3 regions of the Streptomyces sp. NPDC057543 genome follow, and region 1 is predicted to be linked to each of the others. Evidence: riboswitches for the same ligand, from Rfam matches in the RefSeq annotation. Region 1 holds a riboswitch; each other region holds the start of a gene.

Region 1 (6,122 bases):
TGACCTCACCGGCATCGACCTGGACGCCCTGCTCGCCGACACCCTCGGCGACTGGTCGGGCGACACCGCCGAGCCCCGTCCCGCCCCGCCGATCACCGCCGACGACAGCGGCCGGGTGGTGATCGTCGACCGTCCGGGCGCGGTGCAGACGCAGCTGCTGATCGGCCGGATCGGCCCCGACCGGCACGACAGCGTATGGCCGGCCCAGGTGCTCGGCACGTACTGCCTGGGCGGCACGCTCACGTCCCGGCTGGACCGAGTGCTGCGCGAGGAGAAGGGCTACACGTACGGCGTGCGGGCCTTCGCCCAGGTGCTGCGGTCGTCGGCCCCGGATTCCGCCTCGGGGGCGACCGGTGCCGCGATGCTCGCCATCAGCGGATCCGTCGACACGGAGTCCACCGGACCGGCGCTGAAGGACCTGTGGACGGTCCTGCGGACCCTGGCCGCCGAGGGGCTGACCGATGAGGAGCGCGAGACGGCCGTGCAGAACCTCGTGGGTGTCGCACCACTGAAGTTCGAGACGGCGGCCTCCGTCGCCGGCACCCTCGCCGACCAGGTCGAGCAGCACCTCCCGGACGACTACCAGGCACACCTGTACGCCCGGCTCGCGGAGACCGGCACGGTCGAGGCGACTGCGGCAGTGGTCAACGCCTTCCCGGGCGACCGGCTGGTCACGGTCCTCGTCGGTGACGCGGCGCAGATCGAGGAGCCGGTCCGGGCCCTGGACATCGGAGAGGTGTCGGTGGTGGCCGGCTGACAGGCGTACCTGTCGCGGACGCGGGAGGCGGCCTCGCAGGCCGGCAGAACCATCGCCCGCGACAGTTCGCTTGTGACGGTTCACCTCTGACCGTCCAACGGTCACCCGGTCCACAGTCCCGTCGTGTGTCCACATAAAGGGACAAGAGGAAGACCCCTGTGAGCGAGATCTCGCCGGGGTCTTCCTTTTTGTCCGTTCTGGCGGCGAGGTTGCCTGTCTGCCCTGTGGGATGCGCTACAAAACGGCCTGTCCGTTTGGTGAATGAAAGTGACCCCGCTTAGCGTCGGCCGGGCTGTCCGTCACTCGTATGCCGCATCCGCGACGTACCGGACAGTCATCGCCGAGTCCCCGTCAGGCGCGAGCCTGGGGAGCCGGGGACCCACGAAGTCCCTGGGGTGAATCGGATGCCTGAGCCTCCCCGGGGCCGGGACATCCGTAGGAGACCTTCCTGCTCCGAACCCGTCAGCTAACCCGGTAGGCGAGAAGGAAGGAAAGGACCAGCCACTTCATGGCGTTCACCCGTGCCACCGGGAAGCATCGTGCCCCGAGCCGACTGACGCGCACGAGCGCGAAGATCGCCGGCGTCGCGGCCCTGGCCACCACCGGCGTCATCGGCGGAGCGGCCTCTCCGGCCCTCGCGGCGGACACCGGGGTCACCTCCGCCAGCGAGACGGGCCTGAACCAGGTCATCGCCATCGACAGTGCTCTCGCCGACCAGATAGCGGCCCAGGCCGCCGCACAGCAGCACCAGGCCGATGCCGCCGCGAAGGCGAAGGCGGAGGCCCAGCGAAAGGCCGAGGCCAAGAAGCGGGCCGAAGCCAAGAAGAAGGCGCAGGCCGAGGCGCGCGCGGAGAGGGCGCGTGCCGCCCGATCCGCCGAGCGCACCCGCCTGGGCGTCTTCCAGCTCCCGGTCGCCGGTTCGTACGTCACCACCGGCTACAAGTCCAGCGGCTCGCTCTGGTCGTCCGGCAGCCACTCGGGCATCGACTTCCACGCCGCGTCCGGCAGCTCCGTCGTCGCCGTCGGTGCCGGTACGGTCGTCGAGGCCGGCTGGGGCGGCGCGTACGGCAACAACATCGTGCTCCGGATGACGGACGGGACGTACACGCAGTACGGCCACCTCTCCTCGATCGGCGTCTCCGTCGGCCAGAGCGTCGGCGCCGGTCAGCAGATCGGCCTCTCCGGCTCGACCGGCAACTCCACCGGCCCGCACCTCCACTTCGAGGCCCGGACGACGCCGTCGTACGGCTCCGACATGGACCCCGTCGCGTACCTGCGCGCCCACGGCGTCAACGCCTGACCGGCGCCACCCGTCACACCCGCAGCACCTCTTCGAAGGCCCTGGCACACACCGGGGCCTTCGCTGTGCCCGGCCGTCGTCGTGCCCGACCTCCGTGCCCGGCCTCCGTGTTTGTCCGTGGAGCCCACCTGCAGTACCTGGCCGCCGAGTCGCCCCGTGGCCAAAAGATATTCATGAATTTCCGCCCGGCATCGGAAATTCGGCCTCATTGCAATAGAGTCGCAGAACAGGCGTCGGTCGGCCGCGTTTCACGGGGATTAAGGCGGAGGTTCGGACATGCGCATTCCCGCGCATTCGGTGTGCACGGCAATCCGTGACGACATCGTCTCCGGTGTCTTCGAACGCGGCGGACGGCTCACCGAGGAGTTGCTGGCGCGTCGATACGGGGTCTCCCGCGTCCCGGTACGGGAAGCGCTGCGCACCCTGGAGTCCGAGGGTTTCGTGGTCACCCGGCGGCACGCGGGTGCCTGCGTCGCCGAGCCCACCCAGCAGGAAGCCGCCGACCTGCTGGAGGTCCGGATGCTGCTGGAGCCGCTGGCCGCCGCGCGCGCCGCGCAGCGTCGCACCGAGGCGCATCTCAAGGTGCTGCGCGGTCTGGTCAGGCTCGGCCAGGAGCGGGCCAGGCGGGGCGAGGGGGAGGATCTGCGCCCGCTGGGTGGCTGGTTCCACGAGACGTTGGTGCAGGCCTCCGGCAGTCCCGGCCTGATCGCGCTGCTCACCCAGCTCCGGCACAAGATCGCCTGGATGTACGCGGTCGAACAGCCGGCCCGCCCGGCGGATTCCTGGGCCGAGCACGGAGCCGTCGTGGACGCGGTCGCGCGCGGTGACGCGGAACGGGCCAGGGCGCTGACCGCTCAGCACGCCGAACGGGCCGCGGCCGCGCACCGGCTGCGCCGCGTCGACCGGCCGGACCGCCGGCCCGCGGCCTCAAGCACCGGCCCGGTGAGGGCTTCGCAACATTCCGTAAACACCACGGGCATCCGGCATTAATGATTACGCCGTATACAAAGAGTTGTCATTCAGTGCGGCGCCCTTCGGGCTGTCCGAATTGTCGTCGCTCTTCATTTCTCACGAAGTTCCGCCCGGGAAATCGAAAGAGCCGCGGACCCCGTCAAGGGGGCGCGGCTATTTCGCGGGAAAAGGGTCAGACGGTCTCCGGCAGCTCGTCGAGCCCCTCGGCGACCAGCTTCGCCAGACGGTCCAGGGCGGCTTCCGAATCGTCGGCCTCGGATGCGAGCACGATCTCCTCGCCGCCGTGCGCGCCGAGACCGAGCACCGCGAGCATCGAGGCGGCGTTCACCGGATTGCCATCGGCCTTGGCGATCGTCACGGGGACGCCGGAGGCCGTGGCGGCACGGACGAAGATGGAAGCGGGGCGGGCGTGCAGGCCCTCTGCCCATCCGACGTTGACGCGGCGCTCAGCCATGGTTCTGCCCTTCAGGAATCAATGGTTGTCTAGACCAGTCTCTCACGCAGTGCGCGATGCTCCGGCCGACCCGCGGCAGGCCCGCAGCCCGTGCTGCAGCGCCGCTCGGCCCCCCTCAGACTGCCCCGGCCCCAGGACCTACGCGACCGCTGACGGAGCCGTAGTCTTTGCCCATGCAGCCCTCGTCGCAGCAGAGTCCGCATCACGCGTATCCCGACCACTGGGAAGCGGACGTGGTCCTCCGCGACGGCGGAACCGCGCGGATCCGGCCCATCACCACGGACGACGCCGAACGGCTGGTCAGCTTCTACGAGCAGGTCTCCGACGAGTCGAAGTACTACCGCTTCTTCGCTCCGTACCCCCGTCTGTCCGACAGGGACGTGCACCGCTTCACTCATCACGACTACGTCGACCGGGTGGGGCTCGCGGTCACGGTCGGCGGCGAGTTCATCGCGACCGTCCGCTACGACCGGATCGACGAGCGGGGCAGACCCGCCTCCGCACCCGCCGACGAGGCCGAGGTTGCCTTCCTCGTCCAGGACGCGCACCAGGGCAGGGGCGTGGCCTCGGCGCTCCTCGAACACATCGCCGCCGTCGCCCGCGAGCGCGGCATCCGCCGCTTTGCGGCCGAGGTGCTGCCCGCCAACACCAAGATGATCAAGGTGTTCCGGGATGCCGGATATACCCAGCAGCGCAGCTTCGAAGAGGGCTCCGTCCACCTCACCCTGGACCTCGAACCCACCGCCGAGTCCCTCGCCGTCCAGCGCGCGCGTGAGCAGCGGGCCGAGGCGCGTTCCGTACAACGGCTGCTCGCGCCCGGTTCCGTCGCCGTCATCGGCGCCGGCCGCACTCCCGGCGGGGTCGGCCGCACGGTTCTGCGCAATGTTCTCGGGGCCGGTTTCACCGGTCGTACGTACGCCGTGAACCGCTCCTTCGCCGCCGACCTGGGCACGATCGACGGGGTCCCCGCCCACCGTTCGATCGGCGAGATCGACGAACCGGTCGACCTGGCGGTCGTCGCCGTCCCCGCCGACCGCGTTCCCGAGGCCGTCGCCGACTGCGGCGAGCACGGTGTCCAGGGGCTGGTCGTCCTCTCCGCCGGATATGCCGAATGGGGTGCTGAGGGCAGGGAGCGGCAGCGTGAACTGGTCCGCCAGGCCCGCTCGTACGGGATGCGGATCATCGGACCGAACGCCTTCGGCGTCATCAACAACTCCGAGGCCGTCCGGCTGAACGCCTCCCTCGCCCCCGAGCCGCCCGCTCCCGGACGCATCGGCCTCTTCACCCAGTCCGGAGCGATCGGCATCGCACTGCTCTCCGGGCTCTACCGGCGCGGCGCCGGCCTCTCCACCTTCATCTCCGCGGGCAACCGCGCCGACATCTCGGGCAATGACTTCCTGCAGTACTGGTACGAGGACCCGGACACGGATGTCGCCCTGCTGTACCTCGAATCGCTCGGCAATCCCCGCAAGTTCACCCGCCTTGCCCGGCGCACCGCGGCCGTGAAGCCCGTGGTCGTCGTGAAGGGCGCCCGGCACAGCGGTTCCACCCCGCCCGGCCACGCGGTGCCGGTCAGCCGGATCCCGGACGCTACGGTCTCCGCGCTCATGCGGCAGGCGGGCGTGATCCGTGTCGACACGGTGACGGAGATGGTCGACGCGGGTCTCCTCCTCGCCGACCAGCCGCTCCCCGCGGGCCCACGGGTCGCGATCCTCGGCAACTCCGAGTCGCTCGGCCTGCTCACGTACGACGCCTGCCTGGCCGAGGGGCTCCGTCCGCGCCGGCCCCTCGACCTCACCACCGCCGCGACCCCGCAGGACTTCCGGGACGCCTTGGCCGAGGCCCTCGCCGACGAGGGCTGCGACTCCGTGATCGTGACGGCGATCCCGTGGGTGGGCGAGGACGGCGAGGCGGAACCGGGCGACGGAGAGGTACTGGCGACCGCCCTGCACGCGGCCGCGACCGCCGGTCCCGCCAAGCCGGTGGCCGTGGTCCACGTGGAGATCGGCGGCCTGGCCGAGGCTCTCGCCGCGGCCACCAGCACGGTCGCGCAGCCGCGCCCTTCGAAGCAGCCCTCCGCGTCCGCGGCGTCGCCGCGCGCCGGAGCCGCTGCCACCACGACAGGCCCCGCCCCGGCGCACACCCCTTCAGCGACCGGCTCCGCCCCGGCGCACGCCGCTTCCGCCCCCGGTAGCGGCGCGGTCACCGCAACCACGGGCACGGACAGCAAGGACCACCCCGAACCCGCGCGCCGCTCCCGCCCCCGTACTGGCCGGATCCCCGCCTACCCCGCCGCCGAGCGGGCTGTGCGCGCCTTGGCCGAAGCGGTGCGGTACGCGCAGTGGCGACGACAAGCCGCCGTGCCCGGCAAGGTGCCCGAGTTCCTCGACGACACCATCGACGAGCAGGGCGCGGCCGACCTGATCGACGCCCTGCTCGGCCCGGATCCCGACCCGAGGGGCAGGCCGCTCGCACACGACGAGGCGCGCGAACTCCTGGGCCGCTACGGCATCACCGTACGACCGACGCTTCCGGCCCCCGACTCCGAAGCCGCCGTAGCCGCGGCGGCGCGGCTCGGCTATCCCGTGGCGCTCAAGACCACCGCACCCCATCTGCGCCACCGCGCCGACCTCGGCGGT
Region 2 (6,122 bases), on a different contig from region 1:
CGGGCACGCACCCCGGCCGATGCCGGCCCGCGCCCCGGCCGACGCCCGTGCGAACCGCTACGCCGGCCGCACGCTGCCGTAGATCGGCATGTAGTAGATCGACTCCTCGCGCACATTCGCCCCCGGCTTCGGCGCGTGGATCATCATCCCGTCGCCCTTGTAGATGCCGACGTGGCTGACGTCGTCGTAGAAGAAGACGAGGTCGCCCGGGCGCAGGTCCGCCGTCGTGACCCGGGTGCCAATTTTCACCTGGTCCCAGGTGGTGCGCGGGATGTCGACGCCCGCGGCCTTCCACGCCGCCTGGGTGAGCCCGGAGCAGTCGTACGAGGACGGGCCCGTCGCGCCCCAGACGTACGGCTTGCCGATCTGGGCGCGGGCGAAGGCGAGGACCTTCTCCGCCTTGGTGGTGGCGCTGCTGTCCGAGCCGGTGCCCGTTCCGGTGCCGGTGCCGGTGCCCGTACCGCCGCCGGAATCCGCGGCCTTCGCGGCCTCCGCGGCCTTGCGGTCCGCCTCCGCCTTGGCGGCGGCCTGGCGCTTGGCCAGTTCCTCCGCCTTGCGCCGGGCCTCCGCCTCCTTCTTCCGCTCCAGCTCCGCGAGCCGCGCCTTCTCCTCGGCGGTCAGCTTCGACAGCAACGCGCGCGCTTCGCCCAGCTTCTTCTGGACGTCCTGCTTGCTGGTGCGCAGCGTGGTCTGCGTCGTGGTCAGCGTCTCCAGGCTCTGCACCGCCTCGGCACGCTTCTTCGCCGCCTTGGTCTGCTGCGTACGGAAGTCCGTGACCGCCTTCTGCTGCCGGCTGGTCATCCGGTCCATCAGCTGGTTCTGGTCGAAATACGACTGCGGGTCGTCGGCCAGGAAGAAGGTCGCGCTCGGTGCGATGGTGCCGCTGCGGTACTGAGCGGCCGCGTACGTGCCGAGCGTCCTGCGGGCCTCGTTGAGCTGGTCGGCGCGCTTGGCGGCATCGTCCAGCAGGTCGTCGACCTTGGTGCGCTGGGTGGCGGCTGCTTCCTTCGCCTGGTTGTACTGCTGGGTCGCGGTGCCCGCCTGCCGGTAGAGGTCGTCGACCTTCTTCTGGACGTCCTCGATGCCGGCTTTCGGAGCGGGGGCGGCCATCGCGCTCTGCGTGGAGAGCAGGGTCACGGACGCCAGTGCCGCCGTCGTGAGCCCGACGGCCGGTGTGGTGGTGCGCACCCGGGTGCGCGGTTTGCGATGCGACGCCAAGGCCGGCATCTCCTTCCGTGGACCGCCTACCGGGTTAGCTGTCGGGTTCGGGCGGAACGGAAGGCTGCCCTACGGCCCGCGTGGGGACAAGGACCGATTCACCCCGGTACTGCGTGTGGGTCCCCGGTTCCGAACTCCCGCGAGGGCAGCCCGGATTCGGCGTGGGCGCCCGCTCGGCGTGGTTCGCCTCAGGGAGTACGGGCCGCCCGGACGAGCACGCTAGCCAACCCCTGGTGCTGCTGTGAAGGTTGATGTTCGATATGCCCGATACATCTTCGTGACCTCGGCGAAGTGGGGCGGCAGGTGTGGACGGGGGACCGGAATCCCTCACCGCGAGTGGGTGTCCGCTCTCTTTGTGTGCCCGGCTGGGCGGTGGGTCCGGCCATGCGGTCCGGGTCCGGTTCGGCATGCGGCCGTCGTGTGTCGGTGCGGCGGCCTAGACTCGACAAGCGATGAGCAGCCTCTTTGACGACAGCTTCCTGGCCGGCCTCCAGCACTCGGAGGAAGAGCCCCCGCCGCCCCCCGAGGACTCCGCACCCGAAGCGGTGCCGGAGGACCTCTTCGCGGGCGTATTCGACGGGCCCCCGCCGCCCAGGGAGGCGTACTACCGCGACGGCGCGCACCGCCCCGTCATCGACCCCGCGGCGCTCCTCGACGGACTGAACACCGAGCAGCGCGCCGCCGTGGTCCACGCGGGCTCCCCGCTGCTCATCGTCGCCGGGGCGGGCTCCGGCAAGACGCGGGTGCTGACGCACCGGATCGCCCACCTTCTCGCCGAGCGCGGGGTGCACCCCGGCCAGATCCTGGCGATCACCTTCACCAACAAGGCCGCGGGCGAGATGAAGGAGCGCGTCGAGCAGCTCGTCGGACCGCGCGCCAACGCCATGTGGGTCATGACCTTCCACAGCGCGTGCGTACGCATCCTGCGCCGCGAGTCGAAGAAGCTCGGCTTCACGTCATCGTTCTCGATCTACGACGCCGCCGACTCCAAGCGGCTGATGGCCCTGGTCTGCCGCGATCTCGACCTCGACCCGAAGCGCTTCCCGCCGAAGTCGTTCACGGCCAAGGTCTCCAACCTGAAGAACGAGCTGATCGACGAGGAGACCTTCGCCGGCCAGGCCGCCGACGGCTTCGAGAAGACCCTCGCCCAGGCCTACGCGATGTACCAGTCCCGGCTGCGCGAGGCCAACGCGCTGGACTTCGACGACATCATCATGACGACGGTCCACCTGCTCCAGGCGTTCCCCGACGTCGCCGAGCACTACCGCCGCCGCTTCCGGCACGTCCTCGTCGACGAGTACCAGGACACCAACCACGCCCAGTACACCCTCGTACGCGAGCTGGTCGGCCCCGCCGGTGAGGCCGATGCCCCCGCCGAGCTGTGCGTCGTCGGTGACGCGGACCAGTCGATCTACGCCTTCCGCGGCGCGACCATCCGCAACATCCTCCAGTTCGAGGAGGACTACCCGGACGCGACCACGATCCTGCTGGAGCAGAACTACCGCTCCACGCAGACGATCCTGTCCGCCGCCAACGCCGTCATCGAACGCAACGAGAGCCGCCGCCCCAAGAACCTCTGGACGAACGCCGGCACCGGCGCCCGCATCACCGGCTATGTCGCCGACACCGAGCACGACGAGGCGCAGTTCGTCGCCGAAGAGATCGACCGGCTGACCGACGCGGGCGACGCCAAGGCCGGCGACGTCGCGGTCTTCTACCGTACGAACGCGCAGTCCCGGGTCTTCGAGGAGATCTTCATCCGCGTCGGCCTGCCCTACAAGGTCGTCGGCGGCGTGCGCTTCTACGAGCGCAAGGAGGTCCGGGACGTCCTGGCCTACCTCCGGGTCCTCGCCAACCCCGAGGACACCGTCCCGCTGCGCCGCATCCTCAACGTGCCCAAACGCGGCATCGGCGACCGCGCCGAGGCGATGATCGACGCGCTGTCGATGCGCGAGAAGATCACCTTCCCGCAGGCGCTGCGCCGGGTCGACGAGGCGTACGGCATGGCCGCCCGGTCGGCCAATGCCGTCAAGCGGTTCAACACGCTGATGGAGGAGCTGCGCACGATCGTCGAGTCCGGCGCGGGCCCGGCGGTGGTCCTGGAGGCCGTCCTGGAGCGGACCGGCTATCTCGCCGAGCTCCAGGCGTCCACCGACCCGCAGGACGAGACCCGCATCGAGAACCTTCAGGAACTCGCCGCCGTCGCCCTCGAATTCGAGCAGGAGCGGGGAGAAGCCGGCGAGGAAGGCGCGGGCACCCTCGCCGAGTTCCTGGAGAGGGTCGCGCTCGTCGCCGACTCCGACCAGATCCCCGACGAGGACGAGGACGGCTCCGGCGTCATCACGCTGATGACGCTGCACACCGCGAAGGGCCTCGAGTTCCCGGTGGTCTTCCTGACCGGCATGGAGGACGGCGTCTTCCCGCACATGCGGGCGCTCGGCCAGGTCAAGGAGTTGGAGGAGGAGCGGCGGCTCGCGTACGTAGGCATCACGCGGGCCCGCGAGCGGCTCTATCTGACCCGGGCGGCGATGCGAAGTGCGTGGGGGCAGCCCTCGTACAACCCGCCGTCGCGGTTCCTGGAGGAGATCCCGGACCAGCACCTGGAGTGGAAGCGGACCGGGCCCATGGCGGCCCCGGCCGGACCGACGTCGGGGATCACCTCGTCGCTGTCGTCGTCCCGTTCGCGCTCCGGCCCCTCGGGCTTCGCGACCCGGCGAACCTCGGACAAGCCGACGATCACGCTGGCCGTCGGGGACCGGGTCACGCACGACCAGTTCGGGCTCGGCACGGTGACGGCCGTCGAGGGCTTCGGTGACCAGGCGAAGGCGACGGTCGACTTCGGCGACGAGCGGCCGAAGAAGCTGCTGCTGCGGTACGCGCCGGTCGAGAAGTTGTAGGCCCGGCAGAAGGGCGGACGCGTAGGCGGTCGGGGCTGTAGCTCCGGCCGCCGTCGGGTGCGTGGGGCGCGGTGGCTCAGGTCGGGTCGACGCCGTGGCTGCGGAGCCAGGGGAGCGGGTCTATCGCCGCACCGCCACCGGGCCGCACCTCGAAGTGCATGTGCGGGCCGGTCGAGTTCCCGGAGTTGCCGGAGTACGCGATGACGTCACCGGCCTTGACCGTGCCCGAGCGGATCCTGGTGCTGCTGAGGTGGCAGTACCAGGTCTCGGTCCCGTCGGCCATGGTGACGATGGCCATGTTCCCGTAGGCGCTGTTCCACTGGGTGCGTACGGTGCCGTCGGTCGCGGCCATCACGGGGGTGCCGTACGAGACGGGGAAGTCGATGCCCGTGTGCACGGACATCCAGTTGACGCCCGCCTGCCCGAAGTACGCGCTGAGGCCGTGCTGCGCGACGGGCACGACGTACTTGGGGCGCAACGCCTCCTTGCGGGCGGCCTCTTCCTCCCGCTTCTTCTTCTCGGCGGCCTGCCGCTCCCTCAGATCGATGCGCTCCTGGGTACGGCTGACGCGGTCGCCGAAGTTCTCGGCGTTGGCTCTGAGGTTGGCGAGCTGGGTGTCCATCTTGTTGTTGGCGGCGACCGCCTTGACCGAGCCGGGGTCGGCGGCCGCCATCGTGGTCGTGTTGTCGTCCTTCTTGTCCTCGCTGCCCAGCCCGCCGACGGAGGCCGCGGCGATACCGGCCACGCTCATCACGCAGGCGGAGGGAACGGCGACGGTGAGGAGCGCGGAACGCTTCGCGGGAGAACGCCGCCGACTGCGGCTGCCGGCGCCGCGCGCGGCGGGGCGGCCGAGGGGGCGGTGGGCATCGAGGGGAGCGTCGGCAGTGTCGTAGGTCGCGGCGGCGGTCTTGTCGTCGCCGACGGCTTCGGAGACTTCGCCGGCTTCGGCGGCTTCGGCGGTGGCTTCGTGCCCGTCGGTGTCGAAGTCCGTCTCCGGGAGGCTGAACTCGGCGGTGCGATGGGCCTCGTACGGGTCGTACGGCAGGTGTGCGTCGTACACCTCGTGCGGCTCGTGTGCCGCTGGTGCCTCGTGCAACACCTGTGCGGTTTGCGCGGTTTGCTCTTCGTGCTCGGGCGTGGCGCCGGTGTTCCAGGCGGTGGCGTCGTACGCGCCGGTGTCGTAGACGGCCGTGCTGGTCGTCGCCCACTGGCCGGTCTGGTGCCAGCCGTTGGTCTCCCACTGCCCCGTGGCGTCCGGGGTGCCACCCTGTGCCGGAACGCCGGCGAAGGTGGCGGTGGGGGCCCAGGTGGTGGTGTCGTACATCGGGCCTGCGGCGTACTGCTGCTGCTCGGACTGTGCTGCGTACGGGGCGTAGGCGTCGTACGAGGTGGTCGGGTGCGCGCCCGTGTCCCACTGCGTGGAGTCGTACCGGCCGCTGTGTCCGGCCTGCTGGGTGTCGTAGCCGCTGTCGTACGCGCCGTCGTAGTGACCGGGGAGGGAGCCGAAGAGTGGATCGCTGTCGAAGCTGCCGGGGGCTTGGCTGTCGTATCCGGCGAACCCGGCGTGGGGGTGCTGGTCGTTCACCAACTTCTCTCTCGCCTCGGCAGCAGGACCTGTGTGCTGGGGTCCGGTGGGGGAAGTTCCGAATCCCAGGGGGAGCAGTGGCCGCGACTGTACCCGGCGGTACGCGACGTCGACAATCTTCGACAGGTTCGGGCGACTCAGGAAACGGGCAATCGGCCGCCTTTCGACGGACTGTCTACAGAGCCTTGGCTCTATGTTCGAAATCCGTTCTATTCATGTGGTGCGGCGGCGGTCGGCGGGGTGGCTGTGCCATCGAAGTTCGAGCGGCGTCCCGGCCGTCGGCGCGGCCCCGCCAGAACCTGACCGGTGGGTGAAGCGGCGGCACCACTCCGGCTCAGGCGGCCCCTCCGGCCTCGGAATCTCCCTCGGCTCCGGAAGTTCCTACGGTTTCGGTCGTCGATTCGCCGGATTCCAGCACCCGC
Region 3 (6,122 bases), on a different contig from region 1:
CCAGTTCATGTATCTGGAACACGCCGCCCCGGACCGGCCCATCTCCCTCTACATCAACTCCCCCGGCGGCTCGTTCGGGGCCATGTCGGCGATCTACGACACGATGGAGTACCTCACCTGCGAGGTGGAGACCTACTGCCTCGGCCAGGCAGGTTCCTGCGCGTCGGTACTGCTCGCGGCGGGCGCTCCCGGCAGGCGGCACGCACTGCCCGGGGCGCGGGTCGTCGTACAGCAGCCCGCGCTCACCGAACCGGTACAGGGCCAGCCGTCCGATCTGGAGATCGAGGCACGGGAGTTGGAACGGGTCCGCGAGATGCTCACCACTCTGCTGGCCCGCCATACCGGCCGCGACGCCGAGCAGATCGCCACCGACATCGAGCGCGATCTCATCCTCGACGCCCCCGGCGCCAAGGCGTACGGCCTGGTGGACCACATCATGGAGAACCGGAAGTCGTCGCTCCCGCCGCACGACGCACGGTGAACGCCTGATGCGGCCACCCGAGTTGCCACCACTGCCCGCACTGACGCGCGCCGAGGGCGAGTTCATCGACCGCTATCTCGAAGTCCTCGACCAGTTGGGCCGGATCAATCCGGCCCACGGCGGCGACACCTACTCCGCACTGCGGGCCGCACAGGCACTGGCCTCACGGGCGGGCGCGCTGCGGGACGCCCTCGCGTTGATGCACGAGCGCGGCGAGGCGCAGCTCCACGCCATCACCCTCGCCCGGGCGCTGCGGGTGCTGGACGGGGAACGGCGGGCCGGACGCGTCACCGTACCCCCCGCTCCGACGAGTTGATCAACCGATTCGCCGCCAGGCCGGCCGGGACCAGCCGGCTTCCCCCGCACCCACCCCCGACAGGAGGCGTCCAACTCCCCTTCGCGACACGCCCGGTGGTCACATCAAAATTCCTAGCTCTTTCGGCGTAGAAAGTCCCTCTTGCGAGGGATTTCTCCACTTGCGTTCCCCAGGTGAGAAATGGGCGGAATCTGTGATTCCACCGCTGGTACGGGGACCAGTCCGAGTAACCGTCAGCGCTCACGGAATCTTCGGCTCCACCCGAACGGGCCAGGCGTGAGGGACCTCACAATTCATCGCTTATCCTCTGAAATCCGGCAGTCGGTGCGTCAAGATCCCTGGGACGACAAGCCCCCGCCACAGCGACGGGGCGGTCCGGGCGGACGCCGAGTCCTGCCGCCGTCCGGATGTCTGGTCGACAGAAGTGGATCGGCAGGAGTGGAGGACCCGAGCACAACGGGTCGACCGGATCACCGGTCGGCCCTCGGGGTGAAGCCGCCGAGCGCGGCCGGGCAACTTCGCCAGCCCGAACCCGACAGGTCATCCTTCACAGGCGGCTGACGAAGGGTTGCGCATGACTGCGCAGGTTCATGTCCCGTCTCTGCTCGCCCGGGCCGGTACGGCCTCGGTTCTGACTCTGGCCGCCGTCGGTGGCACCATGCTCGCCCCGGGCGCCGCGACGGAGGCCCAGGCGGCGACTCTCTCCATGAAGGCGCTCAAGGTCGCCGCGTCCAAGAAGGGATCGCCGTACAGATGGGGGGCCACCGGCCCCAACCTCTTCGACTGCTCGGGGCTGACGGCCTATTCGTTCAAGAAGGCCGGCAAGAAGCTCCCCCGCACGGCCCAGCAGCAGTACAACAAGACCCGCCACATCCCGGCCTCACACAGGCAACGCGGCGATCTGGTCTTCTTCCACTACGGCCGCAGCGTCTACCACGTGGGGATCTACGCCGGTCACGGCAAGATCTGGCACTCGCCGAGGACCGGTGCGGTGGTCCGGCTGGAGAAGATCTGGACGAAACACGTCTATTACGGTCGGGTCCGTTGACGCGGTCTCAGCGGAGCAGGGGGCCCGACACCAACGCCGGCCCCAACGCGGCGAGCGCCGCGCCACTGCCGCCCTCGATGGCGCGGGCGGTACGCGGCCGGCGCAGCCACCGGCCCATCGCATGGCGTGCATATGGGCCGGTACCTACGATGGCCACGTTCCGAAGAAGGATCTCGGCACGCACGAGTGGACGAGTACGGCACCGCGTATGCCGGGCCGCGTCTGCGCCGGCAGCACGCCGGGGGAGAATCCGATGCGGATCAGCTCGGCCGGTGAGTCGGCCACCGCCCGCGTGCCGCGAATCGAGTACGTCCTCGACGCCGATCTTTTCCGCATACGCCCGTCCCGCCTCCAGGGTGTCGGAGGTGTGGCCGTCGTACAGGTCGGGCGTACGCACGGTGAACCCGTCGCCGCGCGGTTCGTCGGCAAAGGCGGTCACCCCCGGGGGCAGGCGCTGGGCATGATGAAACAGCACGACTTCGGTCACCATGGGTCTCCAACTGCCACTGGACAAGGATCGATCCGTCAATCCGGCGCGCTGCCCCGGAGGTTCGGTCGGCGAGCGAGCCGTGGCCGTCGGCCTGCCAGGGGAACGGGGTGGATCGGGCGGCCGCTCAGTTCTGTACGGGGATGCTCCACGGGAGCGCGATCCAGACCGTCTTGCCGCCGTCGGCGGTGGGGGTGACGGTGAGCCGGCCTCCCCACTCCTTGGCCAGGGAGCGGATGATCACCATGCCCCGTCCGTTGTCCTGCTGAACGGCGGCCGGCAGCCGCCGGGGCCGACGCGGGTGGCTGTCCGTCACCCCCAACTGCAGTTGTTCCTCCCGCTCCAGCCTCAGGTCCACGGTGAAGGTGGGCGACTGTCCGAAGGTGTGCTGGACGGCGTTGGTCGCGAGTTCCGAGACGATGAGCCGGATGCCGTCGGCGAACTCCGTGTCGGTGGCGAGTCCCCATTCGGTGAGCACCCGGTCCACGTATCTCCGGGCCGCCGCGACCGAGACCGGCTCGCTCGGCAGAGTGACGCTTGCTTCTTGGTGGTCTGCCATGGCGAGCCGTCCCTTTCCCACCCGGACCGACTCGCGATCGGTCCCGGCTGTGCTTCGCGCCAGATTGCCACTGATGCTGCCCCCTCCGGCGGCGATCCACCAAGATATGCATATATCTGTCGCTCAATGCGGTGAACCCTGCCACGCAAAACCGTATGCGGGCGTCACACTGTCCGCTCGGCAGAAAGAGGAGCGGAAAAGGGAGGGAGGCCGCAGATGCGGCATGGTCCTGTGGTACGACGCCGCAAGCTCGGGGAGGAGTTGCGGAGTCTGCGTCTGGCGTCGGGACTGACCAGCCGGGACGCCGGGCGGATGCTCGGCTGGCACCAGTCGAAGGTGAGCCGGATCGAGACCGGTGCCAGTGGAGTGCGGCCGGCCGATGTGGCACTGCTGCTGGACGCGTACGGCGTGGACGACCCACGACTGCGGACGCTCCTGGAGGGACTGGCGGGTTCGGCGGGCGGTGGCGGCACCGGCTGGTGGCATGCGTATCGCGGTCTGATTCCGCCCCAGTACCGCGACTTCATCAGTCTGGAGTCCCAGGCGCGGACCGCGCGGACCCTGGAGACGTCGGTGGTGCCCGGGCTTCTGCAGACGGCGGACTACGCCCGTGCGGTGACCCGGGCGTCGCTGGACGGGTTACCCGCCGGCCAGCTGGACTCCCTGGTGGAGGTGCGGCTCGCCCGGCAGGGGGTGCTGCGGACCGATCCGCCACTGCGACTGAGCGCGGTGCTCGACGAGGCGGTACTGCGGCGCCGGGTCGGCGGGCGCCGGGTGATGAGAAACCAGCTGCGTCATCTGACCCGAGTGGCTCAACTTCCCCACGTTCAGCTTCAGTTGCTCCCGTTCTCGGTGGGTGAATATGCCGGTCTCACCGGGCCTTTCGTTATCTTCTCATTTCCGAACACTTCTGATCTGGACGTGGTAGTTCTCGACCATTTGACGAGTAGCCTCTATCTGGAGCGGAAAGAAGACCTTGAGGCGTACAGCTCGGCCTTCCGCACGATGCAGGCGCACGCGCTGTCGCCGCAGCACTCGTTGGACCTCATCGTCGCGATCGACCGCGACGATCAGTGACCCCGGACCGCCCGAGGGGGGCGTCATGTCGGATTGCTTCGCACAGCATTCGTTACGGTGGCGGCGCAGCAGCCGCAGCACGGGGATGAACAACTGCGTGGAGGCCGCGCCGTTCGATGACGGACGGCTCGCCGTGCGGGACTCCAAGGACGTGTCCAGGCCACCGCTGCGGTTCTCCGCGGCGGCCTGGACCTCTTTCGTCTCCGGCCTGCACCGGGGTCAGGTCAGCTGACGGGAGCGGTCCGTCGCATGATCGCCACCGCCCCGGCGATCTGTTCCTCGGTCAGATCGGCGCGCGCGGTCAGCCGCAGCCGGGAGACGCCGTCCGGCACCGACGGGGGCCGAAAACATCCCACCGCGATTCCGGCGGTACGGCAGTTGGCCGCCCAGCGCACCGCCGCGTCCGCCGAGGGCGCCCGTACCGAGACCACGGCGGCATCGGGGCGCACGGCGGTCAGGCCGGCGGCGGTCAGCCGCTCGTACAGCGCGGTGGCGACGCCTCGGACTCGTTCGGCGCGCTCCGGCTCGCGGCCGAGCAGCCGCAGGCTGCCCAGCGCGGCGCCCGCAGCGGCCGGCGCGAGACCCGTGTCGAAGATGAAGGTCCGGGCCGTGTTGACCAGGTGTTCGATGACCCGGGCCGGACCGAGGACCGCTCCGCCCTGGCTGCCCAAGGACTTGGAGAGGGTGAGCGTGGTGACGATTCCGTCGCCGCCCGCGAGACCGGCGGCGGCGAGCGCACCCCGGCCGCCCTCCCCCAGCACACCCAGACCGTGCGCGTCGTCGACGAGCAGTGCGGCGCCCTCCGTCCGGCAGGCGTCGGCCAGTTCGGGCAGCGGCGCGGCGTCGCCGTCGACCGAGAAGACCGAGTCGGTGACTGCCAACGCACGGCCGTCGTGCGTCTGCAGTGCCTTGCGCACAGCGTCGGGGTCGGCGTGCGGCACGACGGCGGTCTCGGCCCGGGAGAGCCGGCAACCGTCCACGATCGAGGCGTGGTTGCCCGCGTCGGAGACGATCAGCGAGCCGCGGCCGGTGAGCGCGGTAAGGGCAGCGAGATTGGCCGCGTACCCCGATGACAGGACCAGGGCCGCCTCGAACCCGCAGAATTCGGCCAGTTCGTGTTCGAGTTCGGTGTGCAGGGCGGTGGAGCCGGTGACGAGCCGCGATCCGGTCGCGCCCGCGCCCCACCGGCGTGCGGCCTCGGCGGCGGCAGCGGTGACCTCGGGGTGCCGGGTCAGGCCCAGATAGTCGTTGCTCGCGAGGTCCAGGAGTACTGGTTCGGCGGGCCGGGGGCGGAGCGTACGGACAAGTCCGGCGTCCGCGCGGCGGCGCGCCTCGCCGTCGATCCAGTCGAACGGTGCGAAGGACATGAGCGGTCCCTTTTGTAGGCAGCTCACAGAGCCTAGCCGGGGGCGCAGCAGGTCATGGTGTGGCAATACACACACCATCGGCGGGCTCCGTTGTCCGGTTCCTCCTTGGCTGCGGGCCGTCCCGTAGGCCAGGATCAACGTCATGGACCTCCTGAACACGCTGGTGGACAAGGGGCTGCGGCGCGAGCTGCCGACCCGCGAAGAAGCACTCGCCGTACTGGCGACCTCGGACGACGATCTGCTCGACGTGGTGGCCGCGGCCGGAAGGGTGCGCCGTCAGTGGTTCGGGCGGCGCGTGAAACTGAACTACCTGGTCAATCTCAAGTCCGGGCTCTGCCCCGAGGACTGCTCGTACTGCTCGCAGCGGCTCGGCTCGAAGGCCGAGATCCTCAAGTACACCTGGCTGAAACCGGATGAGGCGTCGAAGGCCGCCGCGGCCGGGGTGGCGGGTGGCGCCAAGCGGGTGTGTCTGGTGGCGAGCGGCCGCGGACCGACGGACCGTGATGTCGACCGGGTGTCGCAGACCATCGAGGCGATCAAGGAGCGACACGAGGGCGTCGAGGTGTGCGCCTGTCTCGGTCTGCTCTCCGACGGACAGGCCGACCGACTGCGTTCGGCGGGCGCCGACGCGTACAACCACAACCTCAACACGTCCGAGGGGACGTACGGGGACATCACCACCACCCACACCTACGCGGACCGGGTGGAGACCGTACAGCAGGCGCAGGCCGCCGGGCTCTCGGCGTGCTCCGGGCTGATCGCCGGGATGGGCGAGAGCGACGACGAT

What was found. A riboswitch is a leader RNA that binds a small molecule or an ion and turns the genes downstream of it on or off. The one in region 1 is predicted to bind cyclic di-AMP.
Region 2: linked by a shared signal. The riboswitch ahead of ACFU8Q_RS25015 (NlpC/P60 family protein) and the one ahead of ACFU8Q_RS02735 (M23 family metallopeptidase) in region 1 are both predicted to bind cyclic di-AMP.
Region 3: linked by a shared signal. The riboswitch ahead of ACFU8Q_RS08700 (C40 family peptidase) and the one ahead of ACFU8Q_RS02735 (M23 family metallopeptidase) in region 1 are both predicted to bind cyclic di-AMP.

The regions. Positions count from the first base shown of each region.
Region 1 is NZ_JBHVFF010000007.1:50,449-56,570, forward strand. It holds gene ACFU8Q_RS02730 (M16 family metallopeptidase) at 1-757, shown strand, start outside; cyclic di-AMP (ydaO/yuaA leader) riboswitch at 1,086-1,253, shown strand; gene ACFU8Q_RS02735 (M23 family metallopeptidase) at 1,266-2,057, shown strand; gene ACFU8Q_RS02740 (GntR family transcriptional regulator) at 2,334-3,047, shown strand; gene ACFU8Q_RS02745 (HPr family phosphocarrier protein) at 3,202-3,483, opposite strand; gene ACFU8Q_RS02750 (GNAT family N-acetyltransferase) at 3,657-6,122, shown strand, end outside.
Region 2 is NZ_JBHVFF010000162.1:13,423-19,544, reverse strand. It holds gene ACFU8Q_RS25015 (NlpC/P60 family protein) at 58-1,227, opposite strand; cyclic di-AMP (ydaO/yuaA leader) riboswitch at 1,226-1,390, opposite strand; gene pcrA (DNA helicase PcrA) at 1,671-4,115, shown strand; gene ACFU8Q_RS25005 (M23 family metallopeptidase) at 4,192-5,700, opposite strand; gene ACFU8Q_RS25000 (esterase/lipase family protein) at 6,035-6,122, opposite strand, start outside.
Region 3 is NZ_JBHVFF010000033.1:15,887-22,008, forward strand. It holds gene ACFU8Q_RS08690 (ATP-dependent Clp protease proteolytic subunit) at 1-481, shown strand, start outside; gene ACFU8Q_RS08695 (hypothetical protein) at 489-797, shown strand; cyclic di-AMP (ydaO/yuaA leader) riboswitch at 1,185-1,368, shown strand; gene ACFU8Q_RS08700 (C40 family peptidase) at 1,372-1,845, shown strand; partial or broken gene ACFU8Q_RS08705 (LysE family translocator) at 1,853-1,963, opposite strand; gene ACFU8Q_RS08710 (ATP-binding protein) at 2,460-2,891, opposite strand; gene ACFU8Q_RS08715 (helix-turn-helix domain-containing protein) at 3,108-3,968, shown strand; gene ACFU8Q_RS08720 (DUF397 domain-containing protein) at 3,994-4,200, shown strand; gene ACFU8Q_RS08725 (8-amino-7-oxononanoate synthase) at 4,193-5,335, opposite strand; gene bioB (biotin synthase BioB) at 5,478-6,122, shown strand, end outside.